2 regions of the Nocardia sp. NPDC101769 genome follow, and region 2 is predicted to be linked to the other one. Evidence: riboswitches for the same ligand, from Rfam matches in the RefSeq annotation. Region 2 holds a riboswitch; the other holds the start of a gene.
The links. Region 2 has a riboswitch for magnesium ahead of ACIRRA_RS34940 (MgtC/SapB family protein). Riboswitches for the same ligand answer to the same signal wherever they lie in the genome.
Positions count from the first base shown of each region.

Region 1: another riboswitch for magnesium. It lies ahead of ACIRRA_RS14995 (stealth conserved region 3 domain-containing protein); the one in region 2 lies ahead of ACIRRA_RS34940 (MgtC/SapB family protein).

Region 1 is NZ_JBIWMX010000007.1:262,813-267,221, reverse strand. Features, by position in the region: gene ACIRRA_RS15000 (hypothetical protein) at 1-831, opposite strand, end outside; M-box (ykoK) riboswitch at 1,080-1,251, opposite strand; M-box (ykoK) riboswitch at 1,354-1,532, shown strand; gene ACIRRA_RS14995 (stealth conserved region 3 domain-containing protein) at 1,612-2,979, shown strand; gene ACIRRA_RS14990 (response regulator transcription factor) at 3,180-3,815, shown strand; gene cutA (divalent-cation tolerance protein CutA) at 3,893-4,348, opposite strand.
Region 2 is NZ_JBIWMX010000030.1:39,445-43,853, forward strand. Features, by position in the region: gene ACIRRA_RS34925 (helix-turn-helix transcriptional regulator) at 1-134, shown strand, start outside; gene ACIRRA_RS34930 (SDR family NAD(P)-dependent oxidoreductase) at 470-1,234, shown strand; gene ACIRRA_RS34935 (hypothetical protein) at 1,236-1,358, opposite strand; gene ACIRRA_RS34940 (MgtC/SapB family protein) at 1,410-2,123, opposite strand; M-box (ykoK) riboswitch at 2,325-2,500, opposite strand; gene ACIRRA_RS34945 (MFS transporter) at 2,573-3,796, opposite strand; gene ACIRRA_RS34950 (ArsR/SmtB family transcription factor) at 3,884-4,225, shown strand.

The DNA of each region.
Region 1 (4,409 bases), on a different contig from region 2:
GGTCCAGCTGATCCCCGCGGGTTGGGTGGTCAGCACCACGATCGTGAAGCGCAGCAGGTGGTCGGATCCGGTGCCGACGAGGCCGCTGGTGTTCATGGTCGTCGAGGTATCGAGCGCCATCCAGCCCTGCTTGATCGCCCGGGGTGCGCGGGGAAAAGCGTCTGGGATGCCGAAGTATTGGTCGGTGCCGTCGGCGGCGATACGGCTGGCGTTGCGCAATCCGTTCATGATGACCTCGCGGGCCGGTGCGGGGACCGCAGTGCTCAGGTAGCGGTAGACGCTGACGACGTCCCTTGGCGTGGTGAGGGTTTCGCCCCATTCGGAGGGGTCGTTCGGTGGCCGGGTACCGGTGAGCCCGATCAAATCGATCATCCGGCTCACAATCGCGGTGCCGCCGTTGTCGCACCACAGTTGATCGGCGATGTCGTCGTCGCTGGCGGACAGCATTCGGTCGAGCATGGTCGAGGTGGCCGAATCCGCTTGCCAGACTTGTCTGTGCAGTGCGTCGATTGCAATCAGCAGTTTGACCACCGACGCGGTGTAGAACTGCTGATCGGTGTCGAGTTCGGCGAGCGTGGCGCCGGTGGCGGTGTCGATGACGTCGATGCCGACCTCGGTGCCGGGGGAGGCGTCCTGGATCGCGGACCGCATCCGCTCGGCCAGTTCCGTCGGCGGTAGGGCGGGTCGGGCCGGGCTCACGGGCGCGGCCGACGCGTCGAGGGGGGCCGCTTGGATCACGGCGAAGGCGAGCAGGCCGGTTGCGGCGCCCAGCCGCCACGGTCGGAATGAGCTTTCGCGGCGCACGACCGCGCCGGCGGGGGTTTTCCGCATCGGTAAGACTTTCGAGATTCGAAATCGGGATTCTTGTGCCGCAGGGCAGCGCGCAGGGAAGAGTCGAATCGGACTCTGCTGGCCGGCCTACCCGTGGCTGGGTGCCGGATGGCGTTGCCCTGATTCGGAAGGACTTGGATACGGACCATCGGTGGAAGTCATGGCCGTCGTCCTCACCTCCTCGGGGCCTGGGCCTGGTATGGCTGCACGGGGCACACGAGGAGTTGTCGGCGGCCCGATGCCACCGACGCGCACCCCTCTCGTCAGAGCTTCGGCACTGCACGACGTATCCCTTTGGGCGGGAAGCCACCTGGGGTTACCCCTTAATCCGGGGAAACCTGTCCTGATCCTGGGCGTCTCTCGACGTCGTCGGATCAGTGGCCTGTGTTCATACAGGAGCCTCGCCTAGCGAGGTGCTGATTGCGGCCGTCAGCTTGTCATCACTCGATGGCCGGAGTCAACCGGGCCCGGTGTGACAACGGTTACCAGGGGCAAGTGTTCGAGGCTGCGGCTATAGTCGGTGCTGCACCTCGTTAGGTGAGGCTCCTTTTCGAACACAGGCCACTGATCTCACGACGTCGAGAGACGCCCAAGCTCAGGACAGATCTTCCCGGATTAAGGGCTGATCCCAAGTGGCTTCCCGCCGGATCTCCGGCAGGGATACGTCGTTCAGTGCCGAAGCTCAACGTGTGGGGTTGCGCGCGACATCTGAAGTCTTTCGCGCAGACACTCCTTCGTGCGTTCCCTGAGACCTGTTGAGTCCGTAGGTAGGTGTGACGAATGAAGAACCTGATGACATGCGTTCCGGTGGCCGGAGGCGGCACCGAGCGGACCGCGGTGGAGAATCTGCTGCTCACTCGTGGCGTACTGCTCGCGAACAATATTCGGTTCCTGCTGATCAGGACGGCGGACGGCGAGCCCGCGCTGGCACTGGGCGAGCAGTTCCGGGGACTGGTCGCCCCGTTGTTGCGGGCCGACGGGGGCCCGGGCTCCATTGATGTCGAATTCTGGGAGTTCGGCGACGAGGAGGTGCGCTGCCCTCGCCCGAATGCGTTGACCCGCACCAGCTTTCCGGCCGCAGACCTGGAACTTGCGCAGATCCAGCGGTACGGCAGCGACTGGGTGTCCCTGGAGGGGATGTTCGAACCGCATGCGGGCGACATCGGATTCCCCATCGACATCGTGTTCTCCTGGGTCGACGGCAATGACCCGGCACTGGCCGCGCGCCGCGCCGCCGCCGCGGTCGGCGTCAGCCTCGGCGAGGGCGACGCCGCTCCGGCGCGCACCCGCCAGATCGATGAGCTGCGTTTCGCGTTGCGGTCGGTGCACGAATACGCGCCGTGGGTGCACCGGATCTTCATCGCCACAGACTCGACTCCGCCCAACTGGCTCGCCGACGATCCGAAGGTGACGATTGTCCGTGCGGCGGAACACTTCTCGGACCCGAACAGTCTGCCGACCTTCAACTCGCACGCCATCGAGACGCAGCTGCAGCACATTCCCGGGCTGAGCGAGCATTTCATCTACGCCAACGACGACATGTTCTTCGGCCGTCCCGTCGCGCCGGAGATGTTCTTCACCTCCGGGGGCATCAGCCGGTTCATCGAATCCGATCTCCGGATCGGCACCGGACCGAATACCGAGCAGCGCAGCGGATTCGAGAACGGAGCGCGGGTGAACCGGGCGCTGCTGCGGCATCGATTCGGGCACGTGATCACCCGCCACCTGGAACACGCGCCCACACCGCTGCGCCGCAGCGTACTACTGGAAATGGAGCGGGAGTTCGCCGAGGACTTCGCCAGGACACAGGCCAGCCCTTTCCGCTCGGCCACCGACATCTCCGTGACCAACTCCCTCTACCACTACTACGCCCTGCTGACCGGCCGGGCGGTCCGGCACGAAACCGCTTGGGTGCGCTACGTCGACACCACGACCTTCGACGGTCTCGACCAGCTCGGAATCCTGTCGGTTCGCCGCGACGCCGACTTCTTCTGCCTCAACGACAGCAGCTTCCCCGAGGTCGAGGAATCTCACCGCGCGTCGCGAGTGCGGTGCTTCCTCGAGCACTACTTCCCCCGGCCCGCACCGTGGGAGCGCACCGCCGCCCTGATGCCCGAACGGGCCGAGTCGGACACCGTCGCCGCATAGCCGACACGGTGGGTTCTGGACCGGATTGCGCTGTGTCGCAACCGATCCGGGATTTCGTATGCCCAATTCGAGTTATCCAATTCTCATGAGGAGAGCTAGTTCCAATGGGGCAGTCGGCTGCGGTATCCCGCATCGTCGATCGACTACCGATCATTTCGATCGGCGGTACCGGGTCTTTCGGGGGTCGGCGGGTGTTGATCGTGGAAAGCAAGAACGCCGATCTGGCGGAACTGAGCCGGGCGCTGGCATGGAAGGGCAGCTCCCGGAGAGCCGAAACCGGTGCGCGGGCTGCGGATTCGCACGAACCCGCGGATGTTGTGCTGCTCGATATCGACCGGAGGGACAGGGGCGGGCTGAATGTGGTGCGCTCGATCCGGGAGCTCAGCACCGTTCCGATCGTCGTGGCTACGGCTCGGGAGTCCGAACTCGACCCCGTGCTCACGCTGGAGGCGGGCGCCGATGACTATGTGGTGAAGCCGTATCACATCGGTGAGCTGATGGCTCGGATCGAGGCGGCCATCCGGAGCAGCGAGCTGTCCGCGCGCTCGACCGGTGCCATCGAGTACGGCCCGCTGCACATCGATGACGCATCGAGGCAGGTCAGACTCTACGAGAGGCGAATCGAGCTGACCTTCAAGGAATTCGACCTGCTGTATCTGCTGGCCTCGAACGCGGGCGCGGTGGTGCCACGTGAGCGGATCATGCAGGAGATCTGGGACAACTCCTGGTCGCGTAGGACGGTCGACACCCATGTCTGCACCATTCGAAGCAAGCTGGGGTCCAGTGACTGGGTCCTCAATGTCCGGGGTGTCGGATATCGCATGGGCATTGCGTGAGGATCGCGCCCGGTCTCCGGGTCGAGCGGTCAACTCCATGCGACGCGCCAGCTGAGGGCAGCTGGCGCGCGGGCACCCTATTCCGGTGCAGCTGTGATCTTTTCGACCCATTTCACGTAGCCGTCGATCGCCCACTCGACGGGTGTTGCGATGATCTCCGGCCCACCGGCCCATGGGTGCAGCTCGAGGATTCGCCCAGCGAGCTTGTCCCTGACCGCTGCTGCCGTCTTCAGTGTCACTCGCCATTCCTGGCCCTCGCCGAGCTGGTCCAGATGCCAGAACACCGACATCGCTGGTCCGGTCACCTCAGCGCCGGCGGCGAGACGTTCGGCCACCACCGTGCGAGCGATATTCTGTGCGTCTTCCTCGGTTGGCGTCGTCGTGGTTACCGACCACACTCGTGCCTCTGTCATATCCGCAACCCTATTGGGGCATCGGAATTCGTGACGGATGTCCGGCACCGCGTGCGCGACTCGCGTACAGCGGATCCGAGCTGCCGTAGACGATCGTTCGACGTTGTTGGACTTGGTCACATTTACCCCCCGCAGGCACCGCGAAATCCCCCAGCCGGCACCCGACGGGCCAGCTGTAGGT
Region 2 (4,409 bases):
ACTTCGACGCCACCACCCTCACCCTCGCCGACCGATCCGACCGCCACCTGGTCCTCTACAACCCCCGCGCCGGCACCGACACTGCCGCCCGCCTCGACCAGCTCCACCGTCTCCGCCTCGCCCCACCCGCCTGAGCCGGCAGTGACGACTCCCTGATCCTGATCGCGTGGCTCCCGGCGGGTGAGCGTCGCTTTGTATCGGAATCGCCGAATGGTCTCGAATGTTGTTCCGGCCGTGTGGATCCCGCAGAGCACACGTTCTGTATCGCGTTCGTGGGCCACGGCCGAGCCATGTTGGCCCTGCTCACATTTCCGGTGATGCATGCAGCGCTAACTCGACTCTGGCGGCCATCGTCGAAGGCAACGGCGCCCTGGACCCGGTTCGGCCACATCGCTCGGCAAGGTGGTGGTGGCACACCCACGATAGATGCGCACTGTTTACCCACAGTGCGGCCCGGCAGGCTGAAGTCATGACACACAACGGGTTTCGGTTCCAGGACAAGGTCGCGCTCATCACCGGCGGTAGCAGTGGGATGGGGCTGGCCGCTGCGCGGCGGCTCCTCGGGGAGGGGGCGTGGGTGATCGTCACCGGGCGTGACAAGGACCGGCTCGATACCGCGGTGGCCGAGCTGGGGGAGCGGGCGGTCGGGGTGGCCGGGGACGCTACCGTGGCCGAGGATCTCGAGGCGCTGGCGCGGGTGGTGTCCGAGCGGTTCGGGCGGCTGGATGTGGTGTTCGTGAATGCGGGAATCGGTGCGTTCCAGCCGGTTTCGGCGGTCACCGCCGGCGAATTCGATCGGGTGGTGGGGATCAATTTCAAGGCCGCGTTCTTCACCGTGCGGCAGGTGCTGCCGATGCTGGTCGACGGGGGTGCGATCGTCCTCAACGCCTCCTTCGCCTCGTATCGGGGCGCGCCCGGCGCCGCACTGTATTCGGCGACGAAGGCGGCGGTGCAGAGTCTGACGCGGACGCTGGCGGCGGAGTTGGCGCCACGCGGGATTCGGGTGAACTCGGTGAGCCCGGGCTACATCGACACCCCCGCCTTCCGGGCCGAGGCCTCCGCCGCAGCGCAGGCCGCCGCGGGGGCGCGGGTGGCGCTCGGGCGGGTCGGCGACAGCGACGAGGTGGCCGCCGCCGTCGCGTTCCTGGCCTCCGGGGAGGCGTCCTACATCACCGGTCAGGACCTGCTCGTCGATGGCGGCCTGACCACGGTGGTCCCGTCGGCGATGGTGTGAATCAGCAGGCGCGCAGGTCGGCGGTCTCGAAATTCAGCTCGCCGGCCACCACCGGCAGGTCGGCGCGACCGTCGTTGCCGTACACCAGCTCCGGCGGACCCGCGATCGCGCCCCACCGACGCATCCGGCAGCGGCACCGCGAGCGGGGTCGGCGTATCCGACCGCAGCGCGAGGTTCACTCCTCGGCCGCTGCCAGCTGCGGCACCGTGCGCCACCCGACGCTGGTCACCGACGGCTCCAGGCTCAACCGGCTCACCGCGGCCTCCATCTGCCGGTCGTCGCGGCGGTCACCGGTCAGCTCCGCCCGCACCTGCACCCGGCCCGGGGAGGTGTCGTGGCTCGAGATCGACACCAGCCGGAAGTCGGTGCGCGTCAGCGACTGCACCAGCAGTGCCCGCACATGCGCCTCGTGCGCGTCGTCGGTGTCGGCGTGGAAGCCGTACAACGCCTCCTGCACCTCGACCTCGTCGATACCGGGGCGATCCACCGTGCGCGCCACCGTGCGCAGCGCGGTATTGACCACCACCACCGCCACCGTGCCCGCCACCGCGGTCGAATACATGCCCGCACCCGCGAGCGCACCCACCGCCGCCGCACACCACAGCGTCGCCGCGGTGTTCAGGCCGCGGATATTGAACCCGTCGCGCAGGATCACACCCGCGCCCAGGAACCCGATACCCGAAACGATCTGCGCCGCAACACGAGTCGGATCCGCCGACGCACCGTTGAAGCCGTGCGCGGACAGCAGCACGAACAAGGTCGCCCCGGCGGCGACCAGCGAATTCGTGCGCAGTCCCGCCATCCGGGCCCGGAACTGACGCTCGAACCCGATCACCGCGCCCAACCCGACACCCGTGCCGAGTCGCAGCAGCATTTCCCACGTGGTCATCTCGATCTCCCAGCGCATGACGGCGCACTCCGGACTCGGACGCTACCGGGGTACAGGTAGCGGCCAGAGGATTGCAGGAGTGTCGCCGAGTGAACGATTGGCTAACGGAACGCGCTCCGGTCCATCGGGCACGACCACCACCTCCTCGACGCCACACGCACGCATGCCGGGGGAGTGGGACCGGCGTGAACTCGCCGGTACGGGTACCACCCCTCGTAAGACCTTCAGCACTCCACGGCGTAAACCCGCCACGGATGGCGGGAGCCGGTCGGGGCATCCCCTTAGCTCGGGGAAACCTGTCCTGATCCGGGGCGTCTCTCGACGTTCGGGATCGCCGGCCTGTATCCGTGAAGGAGCCTCAGCTAACGACGGCACCTTGCGCCCAGAAGTAAACACCGGCCCGCCACGATCGGCAACCCGACGTGAGCGCCGTCGCATTCGTGCAGCCGCTAGCGTCGCGCCTCGACCGCGACCCGCGCCACCAGCCGCACCACACACAGCACCGCCACCGACACGGCGAAGATCTGCACCGCAGCCAGCAGACCGGTCGCGCCCGCCAGCAGGCCGACACCGATGACCGGGCCGCCGCTGCCGCAGTAGGCCATCACGAAATAGGTCGACAGCACATCGGCGTGACGATCGGCAGGCGCGGCCGCATTGATCGCGGTCAATCCCGACAGGAACACCAGGCCGTGACCGGCCCCGGCCAGCACGGTCGCGAATAACAGCAACGGCAGCGAGGAGACCGCGCCCGCGCCCGCCAGCAGCACCAGACCCACCGCCAGCAGCGGGAAGCCGGTGAAGTCCAGGGCCCGTTCGGGTTTTCCGTAGCCGACCAGCTGCGCCACCGCCCACGCCGTGGGCAGCAGCGCGGCCGCCGCACCACCGATCACCAGATTCGTACTGCCCGACAGGGTCGCGGCATAGGTCGGGATCAGGGTGAGGAAGACGCCGACCACCGCGAAACCCAGGAACGCGCCCGTGCCCGCGGCCGCGAAGACCGCACCCATCCCGGCCGGGATACTCGGCCGTCGCGGCCGCCACCGGCTGACCACCGCGGTCTCGGGCAGCGCCGCCATCGCCACCACGGCCGGAACCAGCAGCGCCAGTTCCACCATGAACGGTGTCACGTACGGAGCCGGAAGATATTGCGCCAGAACAGCTCCCAGCACCGGACCCAGACCCATACCGCCCGCCGAGGCCACCGCCGACACCAGCGCGGCCCGGCGGCGGCTACCGTGCGGCTCCAGCTCGGTCAGTGCGGCGGTGAGCGCACCCGAGGCCGCCCCGACCGCCAGCCCCTGCAGGATTCGGGCCGCGAACAACCACGCCACATCGGTGGCCAGTGCGAAACCCAGCGTGCCCAGCGCCGCCAGCACCAGCGCGGGCAGCAGAATCCGGCGTCGCCCCAGCACATCCGAGGCCGGACCGGCGATCAGCAGCGCGGGAATCAGCACCCCCATGTAGACCGCGAACACCAGCGTCATCACCAGTGGCGAGAACCCGAACCGATGCGCATAACCGTGATACAGCGGCGTGGCCACATTCGTGCCCGTCAACAGGATCAACAGCGTGTAGGCGGTGCCCCGGAACCGCGCAGCGCTCCCGGGCGGTGAATCCTGCGGGGCGGCAGCGCGATCGGAAGCGGCTGCGGTGGATTGCTCGATGGTCATGGCGTCCTCCCGGCACAGACATGTTCGGTATTTCCGAACATAACAGGATGTTCGGAATTTGTGAACATGCGGACTAGTCTGGACACCATGGCGAGCCGAACCGCGACCGAACTGGTCCACCCCGACCGCGACGAACTGCGGTTCACCACCGTGCTGGCCGCCCTCGCCGACCCCGTCCGGCTCACCATCGTCACCCGCCTGGCCGCCGCCGAGAACGGCGAACTGGCCTGCACCACCTTCGATCTGCCGATCAGCAAATCCACCCAGAGCGGGCACTTCAAGACCCTGCGCGAAGCCGGCGTCATCCGTCAGCGCGACGAGGGCACCCGCCGCCTCAACCGGCTGCGCACCGAGGATCTCGAAGCCCGCTTCCCCGGCCTGCTCGACCTGGTCATCACCCACGGTCGCGGTGCGACCCTGAGCGCCTAACCCGAATGTCGCGACGACTCCGGGCCGGTCGACGCCGGTTTCGTGCCCGCTCGGACTCGGGGCGGTCAGCACCCGCCGGATCTCGTCGACGTAGGACTTCCAGGCCTCCTGGTCGGCCGGTAGCGTGCCACGCATCGTCCGCCACAGCTGGACCCGTGCCCAGATACGCCGAATATGCCAGTGC